DNA from 3 places in the Ferdinandcohnia sp. Marseille-Q9671 genome. Region 3 is predicted to be linked to each of the others. Evidence: riboswitches for the same ligand, from Rfam matches in the RefSeq annotation. Region 3 holds a riboswitch; each other region holds the start of a gene.
The links. Region 3 has a riboswitch for thiamine pyrophosphate ahead of ACWNMY_RS21765 (thiamine phosphate synthase). Riboswitches for the same ligand answer to the same signal wherever they lie in the genome.
Positions count from the first base shown of each region.

Region 1: another riboswitch for thiamine pyrophosphate. It lies ahead of ACWNMY_RS21220 (3-oxoacyl-ACP reductase); the one in region 3 lies ahead of ACWNMY_RS21765 (thiamine phosphate synthase).
Region 2: another riboswitch for thiamine pyrophosphate. It lies ahead of thiM (hydroxyethylthiazole kinase); the one in region 3 lies ahead of ACWNMY_RS21765 (thiamine phosphate synthase).

Region 1 is NZ_CDRJTA010000004.1:1,217,656-1,223,464, forward strand. It holds gene ACWNMY_RS21210 (Na+/H+ antiporter NhaC family protein) at 1-1,392, shown strand, start outside; gene thiW (energy coupling factor transporter S component ThiW) at 1,436-1,939, opposite strand; gene ACWNMY_RS21220 (3-oxoacyl-ACP reductase) at 1,962-2,723, opposite strand; TPP riboswitch at 2,820-2,926, opposite strand; gene ACWNMY_RS21225 (hypothetical protein) at 3,067-3,459, shown strand; gene ACWNMY_RS21230 (DNA alkylation repair protein) at 3,605-4,267, opposite strand; gene ACWNMY_RS21235 (PstS family phosphate ABC transporter substrate-binding protein) at 4,293-5,438, opposite strand; gene ACWNMY_RS21240 (hypothetical protein) at 5,601-5,732, opposite strand.
Region 2 is NZ_CDRJTA010000004.1:587,315-593,123, forward strand. It holds gene ACWNMY_RS18075 (zinc-binding dehydrogenase) at 1-594, opposite strand, end outside; gene ACWNMY_RS18080 (DmpA family aminopeptidase) at 799-1,851, shown strand; gene ACWNMY_RS18085 (gamma-glutamyl-gamma-aminobutyrate hydrolase family protein) at 1,873-2,574, shown strand; gene ACWNMY_RS18090 (hypothetical protein) at 2,783-3,106, opposite strand; gene ACWNMY_RS18095 (DinB family protein) at 3,280-3,801, shown strand; TPP riboswitch at 3,855-3,965, shown strand; gene thiM (hydroxyethylthiazole kinase) at 4,032-4,856, shown strand; gene thiE (thiamine phosphate synthase) at 4,843-5,487, shown strand; gene thiD (bifunctional hydroxymethylpyrimidine kinase/phosphomethylpyrimidine kinase) at 5,507-5,809, shown strand, end outside.
Region 3 is NZ_CDRJTA010000004.1:1,328,972-1,334,780, forward strand. It holds gene thiS (sulfur carrier protein ThiS) at 1-158, opposite strand, end outside; gene thiO (glycine oxidase ThiO) at 164-1,282, opposite strand; gene ACWNMY_RS21765 (thiamine phosphate synthase) at 1,266-1,865, opposite strand; TPP riboswitch at 2,013-2,122, opposite strand; gene ACWNMY_RS21770 (mandelate racemase/muconate lactonizing enzyme family protein) at 2,282-3,457, opposite strand; gene gucD (alpha-ketoglutaric semialdehyde dehydrogenase GucD) at 3,491-4,945, opposite strand; gene ACWNMY_RS21780 (dihydrodipicolinate synthase family protein) at 4,929-5,809, opposite strand, start outside.

The sequences.
Region 1 (5,809 bases), 110 kb from region 3:
ATACCCTTTCTGATTGTGATTCTATTTGCTATTTGGCTCAAGGATATTTTACCGGGTCTTGTAATTGGGCTCCTTGTTGGATCAATTCTTGTTACGTCTGATATATTAAGTGGCACACAACAGTCTGTTACGTATGTGGTCACAACTTTATCAGATTCGACCAATATTAAGATCGTCAGTTTCCTTTATGTATTTGGCGGTTTAGTTGGAATGATGAATATTGCAGGAGGCATTAAAGGTTTTACGGAATGGATAGGAACAAAGATAAAATCAGAGCGAGGCTTACTTGGTTTAATCTGGCTTACCCTCCCTTTCACCTTTATGATGCCGATGTTTCGGATTATGATGATAGGTCCTATTATAAAAACATTAATTAAAAAAATGAATCTATCGAAACAAAAGGTTGGAATGACATTAGATATTTCAACGGAGTCAGTCATTGTGCTGCTACCAGTTGCAACAGCTTTTGTTGGGTTTATGGTGTCACTTGTTGAGGGTGGCATTAGAGAACTTGATTTAGGTATGTCACCATATCAAGTGTTTTTATTGAGTATCTTGTTTAATTTTTATGCAATTGTCATGTTACTGATTGGTATAATTCAAACCTTTTGGCCGTCTAAAACAGCGAACCAATCGAATAACCAGGTTGATCTAGAGGAAGAAGAGCATGAGTTTCACCGAATGGGGATCAAGAAAGAGCTGTCAATGGTAAAAGCGCAGCCGTGGAATTTAATAGTGCCTGTATTTTTGCTATTAGGATTGTCACTTTATCTCTTATGGGAGGATGGAACATCACTTGGCGCGCAGACGGTTTTTGAAGCATTTTCTATGGCGGATGCAACCTTTGTGATGCTTTTGGCAGTTTTCATCACCTTGATATTCACATTTGTGTTTTATGTAGTCAGAAGGCAAAAATTAAACGAAATCATGTATCATTTCTATGATGGTGGAAATCAAATGATGCAAGCGATTAGCCTGCTCATCCTGATTTGGGCACTCACATTATCTGCTGAAGAGCTTGGATTTTCAGAATTTATTAGTTCAACATTAGGCTCGTTTTTACCAGGATTCTTAACACCTGCTACCATTTTCTTGATAGGTTCAGTAGTTGGTTATTTTATTGGTTCTTCGTGGGGAACCTGGGGGCTATTTATGCCATTAGGAATTGCCCTAGCCTTATCTACTGGAGCTTCCATTCCATTAACCGTGGGTGCGGTTTTTGCAAGCGGTGCGTTTGGGGCATTGACCTCACCGTTGGGCGATACGACCATTACCACTGCCTCCATCTTAGATATGGATCTTGTCGATTATGCTCAATACAAACTAAGACTCTCTGCAGTGGGTGGAGTCATAGCTATTGTTTTTTATATTATCGCAGGTGTAATGATTTGATAAAAAATAGACTAAACCGTTGGGCTTTAGTCTATTTCGCATGTTACAAATTACGTTCTTGAAACGTTTTAAAAGCTGAGTTCTTTAACACAATTCCTACAATCACAAAACCAAATATTGATCCGACTAGTGAACTAAAAATGAAAGATGGAACGAACCCAAATAATGCGGCATCTTGCCCTAAGATTAGAGTCGCGATTGGATAACAAGCCATTGCTCCTAGAAGCCCTGTTCCGACAATTTCACCAGTCATAGCCATTGACGCCTTTTTTGTTTTTGAGTACAAATAAGCTGCTAAAAAGGCTCCGATCATGCTCCCAGGGAACGCAAACAAGGAACCTGTACCTAACATGTTACGGAGAAGCGCTACTGAGAATGCTTGCAGAACAGCATAGGCTGGCCCAAGTATAACTGCTGATAATACATTGATGAAATGTTGCATCGGAAAAACCTTGGTAAATCCAATCGGAATCGAAAATAAGTGACTTGTAATTGTTCCGATAGCCACAAACATGGCAGTGAGTGTCAATTTTAATGTTTTATTCAAGCTAAGTCCCCCTTTCTATGTATTAATCCATTACGAGTCCACCATCAACGACAAGATTTTGACCAGTTATCCCTGAACTCCAAGGTGATGCAAAGAAAAGCACCGCATTTGCGACATCTTCAGGTGTTGTCACCTTTTGAAGTGGAGTAGAATCCTTGATTAATTGAAATACTTCTTCAGAAGTCGCTGAGCTTGCATCGGTTGTTTGTAGTAATCCCCCTGAAATCATATTTACGTTAATGCCAAAAGCTCCTAAATCCTTTGCCATGCTACGAGTAAACCCTAATAAGGCTGCTTTACTTGTATTGTAATCGTGATAGGCAACAACTGGATTTTGGACAAGATTTGTTCCTATTGTAATAATTCTTCCAAAGTGGTTCTCCTTCATGTCTGGAAGTGCAGCTTGTGTAGTATGTAATGCTCCTCGAATTGCGCCTTCAAGCTGTATGTGATAATCCTCCCACGAAATTGCTTCCGCATTTTTCCTGCCAATCGGGTCAAAACGAAAATCAATCAACGCATTGTTGACAACTGTTGTAATGGGCTGATCAAAGTGTTCCTTCGCTTGAACGAAAATGTGTTGGACATCCTTTCGATTTCGAATATCTCCTTGAATGGCTAAAGCTTGCTCCCCAATCTCTTCTTGCAATAACATTGCATTCTCTTCACTTTGATAGTAGTTAATTACAACCTTTGCACCTTCATTTGCAAAAGCTTTTACAATTTCCTTTCCTAATCCACGAGCCCCGCCCGTTACCAATACAATCTGATTATGTAGCTTCATTATGGTATCCTCCTAATTTAGTAGATAAAAAGAAACCGCAAAAAAGCCAGATCCACATAAAATGGACCTGGCTTAGTTAGTTAGCAAGAAAAATGGACATCTTACTCTCTACTTTCCTCCGCCGGTATTACCCGGATCAGGTCCAAAGGGTTAAAAAACGTCCGTTTTTCTCTCAGCCCAACCGGGCACCCCTAGTAGTTTGCGAATATTCTTTCTATAATCATAGACCTTTCATAATTAATTGTAAAGAGCTAGTACCCATAATATGGTATTATTAAAGAAACTGTTCGAATTTTCGTACTATAAAAGGAGTGTAAATAAGTTCTTTTATGTAATGGTGGCCTTGTTTGCAGTAGGTATTGGTGCACTTGGTTGCGGAATCTTTATGTTTTTTGTGAAAATGGAACATAAAAAAGCTATTATGCTAAGTGTAATAGGAATTTTCCTTATTGTCGGAACAATGGTATCTGGAAAGCTTCGTCCTTCCTATGAAAAAGACACATCGATTATTGTTCAAGAAACGTCCGTGTCTTCTGACAAAAATAGCGATGGAAAATACAGCTGTAATGTCAATGATCCGTACTCTGTTTATCAATTTTTTAGTGAAGATAAAAAAGAGGTGGAAGATTTTTGCGCTGTATTTAAGAATGGGGAGACCTATGATATTACCTATCTTTTTAAACAAGGAAAGTATACTATTTTAACAGTGAATGATGAAAGACCAAATCAAAACTGATTTGGTCTTTAGACTGTTGACAAACGCTCGCAAAACGGCGCTGCTTACCTCGCTCATGAAGGCAACTTCTATTCGCGTCTTCGATCGGCTTCGCGCCTTGTCTGACAAGCGCTCTCAAACAGTCGGGGATAATAACTCAACCTTCTTATATGTACTTGCTACCTTCTCTGATACTTAACTTTGGTAACGTATTTTCTTGAATAAAAGCTCGTACCGAGTCAGGACTTGTTTTGGAGTATTCCCGTAATGCCCAGCCAATAGCTTTTTGGATGAAAAACTCTTTACTGGAAGCATTCGCAGTTATGTAGTGATATAAAATGGTTTCGTTTGTTTCTTCTTTGTATTTTAGCTGAAACAGAATCGAGGAACGTATTAGCCATAAATGATTACTATATGCCCACTCATTAATTGTTTCGGTAATGACTTGAGGCGTTTCCCTCCCAATCTTCCCGACTATATGTGGAGATAAAACGTCAACAGTGTCCCACCATGATTTAGTTGTGATAAGCTCTTCGATAAATGGTAGATGCGAGGAAGTAAGCTTCTTTAATGACCTCACTAAATAATCCAACGCAGCATACTGATATTCCCGTTCTTCCTTCCTCCATAATTGCTCTACAAGTTCCTGTTGAAACTCCTGTTTTACAATCCCTGTTTCGGCGTAAAAGTCACGCATCAATTTCCGTCTTACTGGTGTTTTAATACCTAGGAACGGAAAATGGTTTTTCATATATTTTTGCATGGGTCCTGCATTTTCAATGTACCGATTCTCTTCAAATAATGCAGTTAAATACGTTATCTCATTCATTATCTAACATCCTTTTACATACAATCTAGTTCAATGGTACATATCCAGTCTTTTCAACAATTTCCTGACCTTGTTCAGATGTCATCCAGGTAAGAAATGCCTCTATATGTGGATTATCAGTTTTAGCAGTGATTGCATAGAATTGATCTACAAATGGATAGGTTTCGTTTTGAATGTTCTCCTTAGTGGGTAGAATACCTTCAACCGCTATATTTTTAATTTTACCATTTTGAACCATATTCTGCGAAAAATGTCTGAAAGAAAATCCGATTGCATTTGTTCTGTTTTGATAATTCGTTGTTTCGGTTATAATGCCACCCATAGCAGATACAATATCTTCAGAAGGAGGTTCCATGAGTGAGAGACCATTCATAATACGGAGTAAAGCAGATTGACTACCGCTTCCTTCAGGACGTTGAAATGCACGAATCTCTTCATCTTTTCCTCCAACTTCATTCCAATTTGTAATATGCCCAGAGTAAATACCTTGAATCTGTCCAACTGTTAAGCTACTTATGGGATTTTTTGAATGGACAAAGAAAACAAAAGCTTCTCTGCCGATTGGTGTTAAATGTAGGTCGATTCCTTGTGCTTCAGCACTCCTCATTTGATTATCTGAAGGGTGTGCCATAAATATAAGATCGACATCCCCATTCAGCAAGCGCCCAAAAGCCTCGCTCGTTTGACTAGATACCACTTCGCTGTCGTATAGTGGGTATTCCTTTTCAGGATAGACGGCTTGCACAAAAGCTGAATAAACTGGATAAAGAGCAGTCGCACCATCAATCGTTGGCAGGTTATCCTTTATTTTAAATGTAGAAGGCTCTTCTAATGAAACAGCTTTTGTATTTTCAGTAAAAGGTTGGTACTCTGTTAAATCAACATCTTGTGTGCTTACTACTTCAAGACTATTTACATAGGCTTGGTATCCGTTAAAAGTAATTATAGATAGTAAGCATAGAGCAAAAAATAATAGTGATACAATCTTTGGAATCTTTTTCTTTACTTGTCCAAAGATTGCTAGATTAAGAAAGATGATGACTCCAATCGTACTGATGATGGTAAAAGGTACATAAAATTCAGCGTTCCTTGATAGAGCCGAAAAAATCGTTGCGATAAATCCAATAAAACCGACTGATAAAACGATGAATATCCCTGCAGCTACTCTCATACGTTCCTCCTAAAGTGGTATCGAAAAGATCAAAATTCCTACTTCTATATTACTATATTTTGGAAACATATGGTTTAGGAAATGGCAGAATAAAAAGAAAATAAAAAATACTATCCTTTCTATGTAACATTACGTTGAAAAGATAGTATTTCTATTATATGACTACTGCATTTTGATAGGAGTTACGACAGCATAGAGGTTTTCTGTTGGATTAGCGATGTTTACTTCGATAATTTTGTAGCCGTCTTGATCCTTGTAATCATTGGTAATAGGTGTTTTAATCTGGTTGCTCATGTTCTTTACTTCCCTTCTAACTATTTTCTCACACAATAGGTAGTATATGATGGGAAACCGAATATGTGCATACGAAT
Region 2 (5,809 bases), 740 kb from region 3:
CTGTTTACGCTTAGCCTCTGAACGTGATGTTACAATCACACGTGCCCCAACCGCTTTTGCAAAGAGTAAAAGGAAAGTAACCGCTCCACTGCCTACTCCAGGTAAAAGAACAGTATCCGATGCTTTGACGTTTGCTCGTGTAAATAAGGCGCGGTAGGCAGTTAGTGCAGCAAGGGATAGTACTCCGGCTTCATCCCATGTTAAATGGGCTGGTTTTGGACCAATGTTCTCTGCAGAAATCGTAACTTTTTCAGCGAACGTACCATGGTCCGGTAAACCAAGAATTTCATGTCCCTCTGGTGGAGCATCACTCTTTTCTTTCCAGCCTAGTGAGGGGTTGATGACAACTTCATCTCCCACTTTTACATCCTCAACACCGGGACCAACAGCCTCAATAATACCAGCCCCGTCAGAACCAATTACCAGCGGTGGATCTGTGTCTTTGTGTCTATCTAAAACAAATAAATCACGGTGGTTTAGACCAGCACTTTTCAGTTTTATCTTTACTTCACCATGGTTTGGTTCTTTTTCAGCAATCTCTGTATAAGCAGTTCCTTCAATTCCAGCAATTTTGTGGTGTACAAACGCTTTCATTCTTTCCCCTCCTAATTCGTCCAACATATAGTTCTATTCTAATAGAATCTTTTAAAATTTCAACTAATAGGTATTGCTGCAGGTTCCCTAAGATTACCAGGTTCCTAATAATTGGTAAAGTACATACCCCCACCTAACATTTGTATTCGTATTTTCTCTCATATCTGCCTATACTAATAAAAAAACAATTGGAAAGGATGTAACATGAAAAAGAGTTTACGAGATTATGGAATTCAAATTGGTACATTGCCTACAGGACCTCAAAATAAGATTACAGATGTAAAAGGTGTTAGAGTAGGTCATTCAACGATAGATAATGGGGATATCCAAACAGGTGTTACGGCAATTTTTCCTCATGGGGGAAATATTTTTAACAATAAAGTTGTGGGTGCCTCATATGCTATGAATGGGTTCGGAAAGACGATGGGAACCATTCAAATTGAAGAGCTTGGGACAATTGAAACACCGATTCTGCTCACCAATACGTTATGTGTAGGAGAGTGTGCTAGCCATCTAATTGATTACATGCTTGAACATAACGAGGAAATCGGGGATAGCACGGGGACTGTTAATGCAGTTGTTGGTGAATGCAATGATATGTATGTAAACAATATCCGTAAACGATCCATTACAAAAGAACATGTTCGAGAGGCATTAGAGGCTGCAGATATTTCATTTGAGGAGGGCAGTGTAGGTGCGGGGACAGGGATGAAATGCTTTGGTTTAAAAGGTGGCATTGGTTCTTCTTCAAGAGTCCTTACTTATCCACATGGTACCTATACTCTTGGGGTACTAGTACTCTCAAATTTTGGCGAAATGGAACAGTTTCGATTGAATGGAAATCTTGTGGGACCCATGCTTAAAGAGAAATTAGGTGTAAGGGAACAAGACGGTGACAAAGGTTCAATTATGGTACTAGTAGGTACCGATTTGCCGGTCACCTCTCGTCAATTAAAACGGATCATTAAACGAGCTTCAGTTGGACTTAGCAGAACAGGTTCGTTTATTGGAAATGGAAGTGGGGATGTTTTCATTGGCTTTTCAACGGCAACAACAATTAGCCATGAAAACAAAGGAGAATTGCTTTCTCTAAAAGTCATTCACGAAGAGGATATGGACCATGCTTTTCTAGCTGTGGCTGATGCAACCGAGGAAGCAATTCTACAATCAATGCTACATGCAAACACAACAATAACCCGTAACGGAAGCACATTATTTTCACTAGCTGATTATATGAAAGTTATCTTACCAAATTGACGTTGTGGAGGTTAATACAACATGACGAAACCGATTATTGGCATTACCTCACATGTTGAACTAGATTTTAAACATACGCTGTCCAATGATTACATTCAAGCCATCCTTAAAGCTGGAGGAATTCCAGTCATTTTACCGATTGGGATTGATGAGGATGTTGCTCAAATTGTTGAAAAACTTGATGGACTCCTTGTAACAGGGGGAGGGGATATTGACCCAACCTTATTTGGTGAGGAGCCTCATCCGAAGCTTGGAACGATCTCCCCAGGTAGAGATAGTTTTGAACTATCGATTATTCAAGAAACGCTTACAAAGGATTTGCCAATCCTTGCAATATGTCGGGGAATTCAAATATTGAATATTGCACTAGGCGGGGATATGTACCAGGATATTTACACACAGCATGACAGCCAATTGCTCCAGCATTCTCAAAAAGCTACAAGGGATCATCTAGCCCATTATGTAGAAGTAAAAGAAAATAGTCTACTAGCCACAATTTCGGGAGAGACAAAATTTAGGGTTAATACGTACCATCATCAGGCAGTCCGACATGTACCTTTTCCACTTGAAGTGTCAGGTGTTGCCTCCGACGGTATTATCGAGGCAATCGAGAGTAAGGAACATTCCTTTGTGTTAGGGGTCCAATGGCATCCAGAGTGTCTGGCGGTCAACGGAAATGAAGTGGCTAAGCGTATTTTTACTAGGTTTGTAGAGAGTTGTTAAAGGATAATGTATGATGTTATCGAGGTTTATCCAATGGTCAAAAGTAATATGGAGTTTAACATCTGAGTATTTCCGTATATGTCCAAAAGTCTTGATATAAATGGAGTTTAAACTAGGACTTGTTCAAGATTTATCCAGAAGTCATGACAAAAATATAAATTAGCCCAAAGAAAATGGAGCAAGACCCTGTTAGCAGGGTCTTGCTCCATTATCTCCAATACTCCAAATACTCGTAATTGTCGGTAGGTACTTTTTTAACCACTTCGTTTGCATCATTACGATAGATTTCATATTCACGATAGATTTCTACTTTGTTTCCATTAATTACTTCCGTATCTACTAATTCCATTTCATAGGTTGGAATTAACTCTTCCACCGCGTTTTCAGCATCTGGATTGGCAGAAACTTCTTCATTTGGGGTCATATCAGAAACAACAATCTCATCCTTATACCTGTATACATCGTCTGCCTCCATAATACCGACCACAAATATAATTGAAAGAATGCCAATGGCTACCATGAATTTATTCAATGTTACCAAACTCCTTTTCCTGAGCACAAATTCCTTTAATTTATCTATATGCATAACTGAAAAGATTAGGACAACTAATCACGTCACAAACTTTAGTAAAAAGAGTATGGATATATTTTTTAATAGATGTTACAAAATAAGAGAAACATATAAATCAACGGGAGGAGATGTCTGTGAATTTCAATCTATATGAGGCCATAGAAGTGTTGGAACGTACACCACAAACTTTGGAGCATTTTTTATCAGGAATATCAGCAGGGTGGCTCACTTGTAACGAAGGGGAAGGCACGTGGAATGCCTCAGACGTGATAGAGCATTTTATTGAGGGTGAAAAGAACAATTGGATACCACGATTAGAGTTCATCCTAACTGAAGGTGAAGGTAAGCCATTTCCTGCATTCGATCGTTTCTCACATTTGAAAAAAGAAAATCGTTCAATTGAAGAAAAGTTACTTGAATTTAAAGTGATTCGAAAACAGAATATCCTTAAATTGAAGCAACTTGTTCACACTCAAGAATTCCTTGAGGTGACAGGGTATCATCCAGCCTTTGGAATTGTAAAGGTAAGGGAATTGTTATCAACATGGGTCGTACATGATTTAACACATATTTCGCAAATTGTACGGGTGATGGCGGAAAGATATCGAGATGATGTTGGTCCATGGACCGAATACTTAGGAATTCTTAAAAAGTAACAAGGCTATTTCTAACAGGATGATTGCGAAATATGTTATACTACATTAAAAGTGAATAAAGTTAGGGGAGCTTGCACATGCAGGCTGAGAGTAAGCGAAACGTAGCTTTAACCCTTTAACCTGATTTGGATAATGCCAACGTAGGGAATGTAAGTAAGTATGTATATTCATGCGGTATATCTTTTTTAGGTATACCGCTTTTTTGTATTCATCATTCAGGAGGAATCGAAATGTTTGAACAAATCCTAGTAAATGTGAGAGAAAATTGCCCACTTGTACATAATATTACAAACTATGTAACTGTAAATGATGTGGCAAATATGGTGTTGGCTTGTGGGGGATCTCCAATTATGGCGGACGATCCAAAGGAAGTAGAAGACATTACAAGCATTTGTAACAGCTTAGTCATTAATATTGGAACGTTAAATGAACGAACAATAGAATCTATGATTCTAGCAGGAAAAGCTGCAAACAAACTAGGACGTCCTGTTATTTTGGATCCAGTAGGTGCAGGTGCCTCAACATTGCGGACGAATACTGCTTACCGCTTATTACACGAGGTTCAATTCTCTGTGATTAGAGGGAATATGTCTGAAATAAAAACAGTCCATCAGGGTAGCGGGAATACCAAAGGCGTAGACGCTGCTGAAGAGGATGTAATCACCGAAAACAATCTAGAGGGCGACATTCAATTTGCAAAACAAGTAAGTAAGCAAACTGGAGCGGTTGTTGCAATAACTGGTGCGATTGATATTGTTGCAAATGCAGAAGAAGCTTTTATTATCAGAAATGGTCACCCCATGATGGCTAAAATTACAGGTTCTGGTTGCATGCTCACATCTGTGATTGGTGCATATTGTGGGGCTAATCCTAGTGAAATTTTACATAGTACCGTACTTGCAGTGAGTGCTTTTGGATATTGCGGTGAGCAGGCCTATAAGAATGTGGAAGAGACCAATGGAGGAACCTCATCGTTCCGAACCTATTTGATTGATTACATGAGCATGCTAGATTATCCAACATTAGAAGGTGGAATGAACATTGAAAGTAAGTAAAGAAACGATGCTTTTATATGCGGTAACAGACCGTGCATGGACAGGAAAACAAACACTAGTTGAACAGGTGGAAGAAGCCCTAAAAGGTGGAGTGACATTTGTCCAACTTAGGGAAAAAAGTCTGGATTTCAACATATTTTTACAGGAAGCAAAGCAAATAAAAGAACTTACAGACTCCTATAAGGTTCCTTTTGTTATTAATGACAATGTCGAGATTGCACTTGCATGCGAAGCCGATGGAGTTCATGTTGGACAAGAGGACTTGCCAGTTGAAAAGGTGAGAGACATGATTGGGCCTGGAAAAATTCTTGGTGTGTCTGCACAGAACGTGGAACAAGCTATTGCTGCTGAGAAGGCTGGTGCAGATTATTTGGGAATTGGGTCAGTATTTCCAACAAGCACTAAGCAAGACGCAAAACCGATGACGTTTGAAACGGTACAAGAAATATGTAGAAGCGTATCAATTCCAATTGTTGCAATTGGCGGAATAAATGAATCCAATATTTTGGAGTTAATGGGAAGTGGAGTTGATGGGGTTGCGGTTGTGTCTGCCATTTTTGCAAAGACAAATATTGTTGAAGCAACCCAAGAATTACGAACTCTTGCAACAAAAATGGTCAACCAAAAATAAGAGTGGGGAGTAGTATTTTATGAAAAAGGTACTTACAATTGCTGGCTCTGATTGTAGTGGAGGAGCAGGTATTCAAGCCGACATCAAAACAATCACCGCACATAAAATGTACGCAATGAGTGCAATTACAGCTCTAACTGCACAAAACACAACGGGAGTATTCGGTGTTGTTGACTCTACACCCGAATTTGTAGGCCAGCAGCTTGATAGCATTATGACAGATATCTTTCCTGATAGTGTGAAAATTGGAATGGTTTCTTCTCCTAAAATTATACACAAGATTGTGGAAAAGCTAGAAGAATATAAACCTATGAATATAGTA
Region 3 (5,809 bases):
GAGAGACTTATTGTTTGATAGTCTTCTTTCATGACAATTTCCTTGTTGACCTCAACGATGACAATACGGTTTTCTACCTGATAATGTGAAAGTAATTGTTCAACCGTCGTGACTCCCTCTTGAAGGTCAACGCGGTTTCCATTTAGAATAATTGACATTTTTTTCACCTGCTTACTGTTAGTGGTTTCTGGCGGTCGATTTTAAAGGCCTCCACCCATTCGTTTTTTATTTTTCTTTTGAGTATCAAATCTCGTATCATTTGTCCTGTTGCAGGAGCGAGTAGGATCCCATTACGGAAATGCCCTGTAGCAAATAAAATTCCTTCATCTTCCGGATGGTGTCCTATGTATGGTTTTTGATCAAATGTTTGCGGACGTAATCCTGCCCAGAATGAATCAATTTTCATATCTGCAATAGTTGGAAGCATCATTTTTGCCTTTGCAATAAGGGTGTCGATTCCATCCAGACTAACTCTTTCATTCCAATCATTTTCTTTCATGGTAGCTCCAATCACCAGTTTTCCGTTAGTTCTTGGTACAATATAGTAGCCATCATGAAAGATTGTATGTTTTAATGTTGCTTTCTCATCTAGTACAGAGATGCATTCTCCTTTTACAGGATTTACTTGATGGTCTAACCCAAGTTGCTTAAAAAATGGCGTGCTCCAAACCCCACTGGCAACCACTACTTGCTTGGCTTCAACTCTACTAGTTGCAGTGTGAATCAAGAAGCCATTCCCTTTTTTCTGAATTTCGAATACGGGTGTATATTCGAAAAGAGAAGCCCCTCGTATCTGAGCACTTTTGGCAAATGCCTGACAAACAGAGCTCGGCATCACATTGACATCTTCTTCAATATAAGCTGCTCCTGCTAGATTGGAAGAAACAGAAGGTTCCATCTCCCAAACTTCCTCTTTATCGAGCCATTTTACAGTAGGTTGTGACAGGATAGTCTGAAGTCCATTTCTATCAGATTCATTGTAGACAAGCTTTAAAATACCACCTTTTTTGTATCCGATATCAATACCACTTAGGTGATACAGTTCATCTTTCAATTCCGAGTATGCATATTGACTGCTCCTAGCAAATGGGAAAAATACATCAACATCTCCATCACATTCAGAGTGAGCCCCAAGCATACCACCGGCTGCACTTGTCGATTTGGAACCAATTTGATTGCTTTCAAATATTGCTACCTTCATGTTTTCTTTTGCTAGATAATAAGCAATGGAGCAACCTATAATTCCACCACCAATTATGACTACATCATATGATTGATTCATGATTTATCGCCTCATAATACTGTTTAGTTGAATAGGATGGTTTTTGTGCGGAAAAAATCCCCGACATGACAGCAATGCCATCTGCTTTCGCTTCTCGTACCTTATATATGTTTTTTAAGTTGATACCCCCAATTGCATAAACAGGGATGCGTAGCTTCTCTTTCATTTCAAGAACGGGCTGTGTACCATTTGGAGTCTTTCCTTTCTTACTAGAAGTCTCAAAACAATGGCCATATAAAACATAATCGGCTCCATCCCTTTCCGCCTTCTTAGCTCCCTCAACAGAATGAACAGAGCGTCCTACTTTTATATGAGAAAAACGTTGTTTTACCATTTTTACAGGAAGACCGTTCTCTGGTAGATGGATAGTAGGGATACTCATTAACAAAGCAATATCCAATCGGTCATTTAGGATAATTTTCTCTTTTTCCACACCACCCTCTTCCAAATACTGTAGTAAGGTAATCATTTCTTGAGCTGTTTTTGTCTTTTCACGTATTTGAACTCTGTCGATGGTATTCTTTATTTCAATAATCATGGATGCAAGATTACGTACAGATCGTGTATCATCTGTCACTGCCATTAGCTTCACATTACTCGCTCCTTAAAAAGGCAATTGCTATCTACCAATCTCCTAGTTTCAAACAGATTTCGTATTTTTCTCCATAAAAAAACCACTCTTCTACATAGAAAAGTGGTTTGGTTTACTAATTGTTTACATGCAAACAAGTACAAACAATCGCTACTTTCCTACGCAGGTTCTAACCTGTTCAGGTTTTGAGGGTTTAAAAGTAACTACTTTATTCTCAGCCCTTATCAAGGGATCCCCTAGTACATAACTATTTAGTTGATTGACTATTCTGAGTTCAATTGTCATTCTAATACAATAATTGGAATGTTTCAAGTAATTTCATATAATTATTTTTACTATTATCATATAATACACAAAAATAACAGAGTGACAAGATCGTCTCTCTGTTATTTACTAATTAGGAAGTTTTATTTTGCTGTCTGCGCTGTGCGGTCTTGTAATTGATGTACCGAAACCTCGCCCCAGCTTAAATCCTTCACTCGGTATGTTTCGATTAATTCCTCATCCAACTCAATTCCTAGACCAGGCACGTTTCGATTTGGTACATGTAGATACCCATCTTGATAGGTAATTCTATTTTTCACAACATCACCGATGTACAGCTCTGGACCTGTTGGATCTGATGTATAATTCATATTTACGAGATTTGCTCCCAAATGTGCCATTGATGCTGTTCCGATTGATAATTCCTGAGTAGTCCCAAGAATGACGCTTTTTCCAGCAACATCTGCAACTGCTGCGGCACGTTTTGCTGCCGTTAACCCACCAATAAATACAGGTGAAATGTTAAATATATCAACAGAATCATGTTTGATCATTTCGTATTGCTGTCTTGTACTCCACACATGTTCACTTATAGGATAATCCGTTCTCATGCGAATGTGGTGGAAGCCTTCATGGTCGTTTGCTTGTGCTGGACTTTCAATCATTTCTAGACCAAGATCATACTTACTTAATCGTTTCACAGCCTTTAACGCTGTCTTCCAATCTAGTAGATGACTGAAATCGAGTGACTTTACTTTCACTCTGTCCCCAAATTCACTTTGTACAGCAGCTAAGAATGCTTCGTCTGCATCAAGATTTTTCCCTACATATAGGCGGAACACATCAAAACCTTGCTGAAGGCGCTTTCGAACGACTTTTAGATTCTCCTCTACTTCCTCCATGAATCTCATGCGGAAAATCGGGTAGCACACCTTAAATTTCTCTCTAATTCTACCACCTAGCATATCAGCAACGGAAATCCCAAGATATTTTGCACATAGATCATACAGCGCCACATCTACCCCATTACGAATAAAGCTTCCCTTTTCATAATAATACATTGCCTCTGGGAAGTTCCCTTGTAACTCTTTGTTAAGCTTCATAATATCAAATGGATTTTCTCCAACGAGGATTGATTTCAACACATTCGTTAAATCCTCCACATCTGGTGCGTAGCGTGGTAAATGGGAGAAATCCGACATCTCCCCAATTCCCACAATTCCTTCATCTGAGAAGATTTTTATGATTACATGCTTATTGACAAATCCTGTATGACGCGGAACGCCAACTACGGTTAACGTAAGATCTGTAATTTTCATCTATCATCATCCTATTCTGAGTAATTTTATGTATTAAACTGGTGTAATCGTTACTGTTTTAATAGAAGTAAAGAATTCCTTCGCAGCTTCACCTTGTTCTCTTGAATGTGAGCTAGATTGTTTCATTCCACCAAATGGTGCTTGTAGTTCTACACCTGCACTTTCACCATTCACCTTGATTAACCCAGCATCTATTTCATTAATGTACGTAAATGCTTTTCCGATATCACGTGTAAATAACGAGGCAGATAATCCAAACCTATTATCGTTGGCTAATTGTAGCGCCTCTTCTAGACTAGTAACCTTAAATAAACATAGCACAGGTCCGAAAATTTCTTCTTGAGCAATGGCACTCTTGTTGTCAACATTCTCGAACACAGTAGGCTCTACAAAATAACCTTTTCTGAATTCGATGTCTTCGGGAACCTTTCCTCCTGTTAATAGAGTTGCACCCGATTTTTTACCTTCTTCTATATAATCCAAGACAGTATCACGCTGAGATTTAGAGGCAAGTGGCCCCATATACGTAGATTCAAGTAACCCAGAACCGATTTTGATAGCTGAAACTTTTTCTAAAACCTTTGCTTTAAATTCGTCGTATACCGCTTCTTGTATATACGCCCTACTGGTAGCTGTACATTTTTGTCCAGTATGTTTCATGGCCCCACTTACCGTCAATTCTGCTGCAAGTTCCAAATCGGCATCATCCAGGATAATGGCAGGGTTCTTTCCACCCATTTCTAATTGATACTTAGCTCCTCTTTCAATACAACTCATTGCAACCTTTTTTCCAATCTCATTTGAACCTGTAAAGCTGATTGCATGTACGTCCGGATGATTGAGTAGTCTTTCTCCTACGACTGATCCCTTACCTGTAACAATGTTTACAACACCATTTGGAAATTCTGCTTCTGCAAAGGCTTCCATAATTTTAATAGCGGTTATAGCTGTTTCTGATGCAGGCTTCAAAACGACGGTATTTCCATATACAAGTGCAGGAGCCAGTTTCCAAATTGGGATTGCAATCGGGAAATTCCATGGCGAAATAATTCCAACGACTCCAACGGGCACTCTTGTTGTAAATAAGAGATTCTGACTTCCTCCAGATGGGATGTTGTCACCTATTTTGCGGTATCCCTCTTGGGCGTAGTAGCGTAAAATTTGAACAGCTCGTGTAACCTCACCCTTCGTCTCAGCTAAGGTTTTCCCCATTTCCAATGTTGCTGTTTTCGCAATATCCTCCAACTTCTTTTCTAAAATGTCAGCCGTTTTATGTAAATAGTTCCCTCTTTCTAGTGCGGAGAGATTCTTCCAGGCTGGAAACGCATTTTTAGCGGATTGAACAGCACTGTCCAAATCGGCTTCTGTCGAACTTGGATAAAGTCCTACATTTTCTGCGAAGGCTGCTGGATTTTTACTTTCAAGTGTTTCCCCATTACTGGATTGACTCCAGCTTCCATTAATGAAATTATCATAGACTTGGTTCATTTACGATCATCTCCCCCTTCGTAACAAGTTGCGATGTAAATCCCCAGGAATCAAGGAGATCTCGTACTTCTTTTCGATCGTGTTCATTAAGCGAGGAAACCGGCTGTCTTGTAATCCCCGCGTTTAATCCGATGAGCTCCATTGCTTCTTTAATGACAACCACATTATTTCCGTTATTGTATTTTGCGCGAAGATTTTCGAATGGAACAACCTCTTTCCAAATCTTCCATGTTTTCTCGAGATTATTTGATTGTAAGGCTTCTAACATTTCAAATGATTTTTCAGGGTATAAATTGACGAGTCCGGAAGTGTAGCCTACTGCGCCGGCTTGGAAGAAAAATGGCGCCCATTTTTCAGCAGTTCCACAAACCCAGGCAATATTGTGTTCGGATGAAACGGATTGTACAGTGTTAGCAAATCTAGGGAGGTTATTTACAGCATATTTTACTGCAACGAGTTTTTCTAAGGGGGCTAGTTTGATAAGTACATCGTCACTTAAGTTTGGATCTTTGAAATATACAACAGAAGGTAAATCTACAGCTTCAATAATGGCTTTAAAATACTCATAAGCCCCTTCGTTTGTAATGTATGGGTGAATTGGCATATGAATCATGACACTGTCAGCGCCAACCTGTTGTGCATATCTTCCGAGTTCAATGGCTGTATCAACGGAATATCCAATTCCTGCAACAACGATGGCTCTTCCATTTACATATTCTACAACTCTCTTAATCTCTTCTTTTGCTTCTTCTATTGTTAGGGAATAGAATTCACTTGTGTTTCCACAAGGAACAATGACCTTCACTCCTTTTTGGATTAGAAATTCGACATTGTCCTTTACTCCATCCCAATCAATTTCTCTTG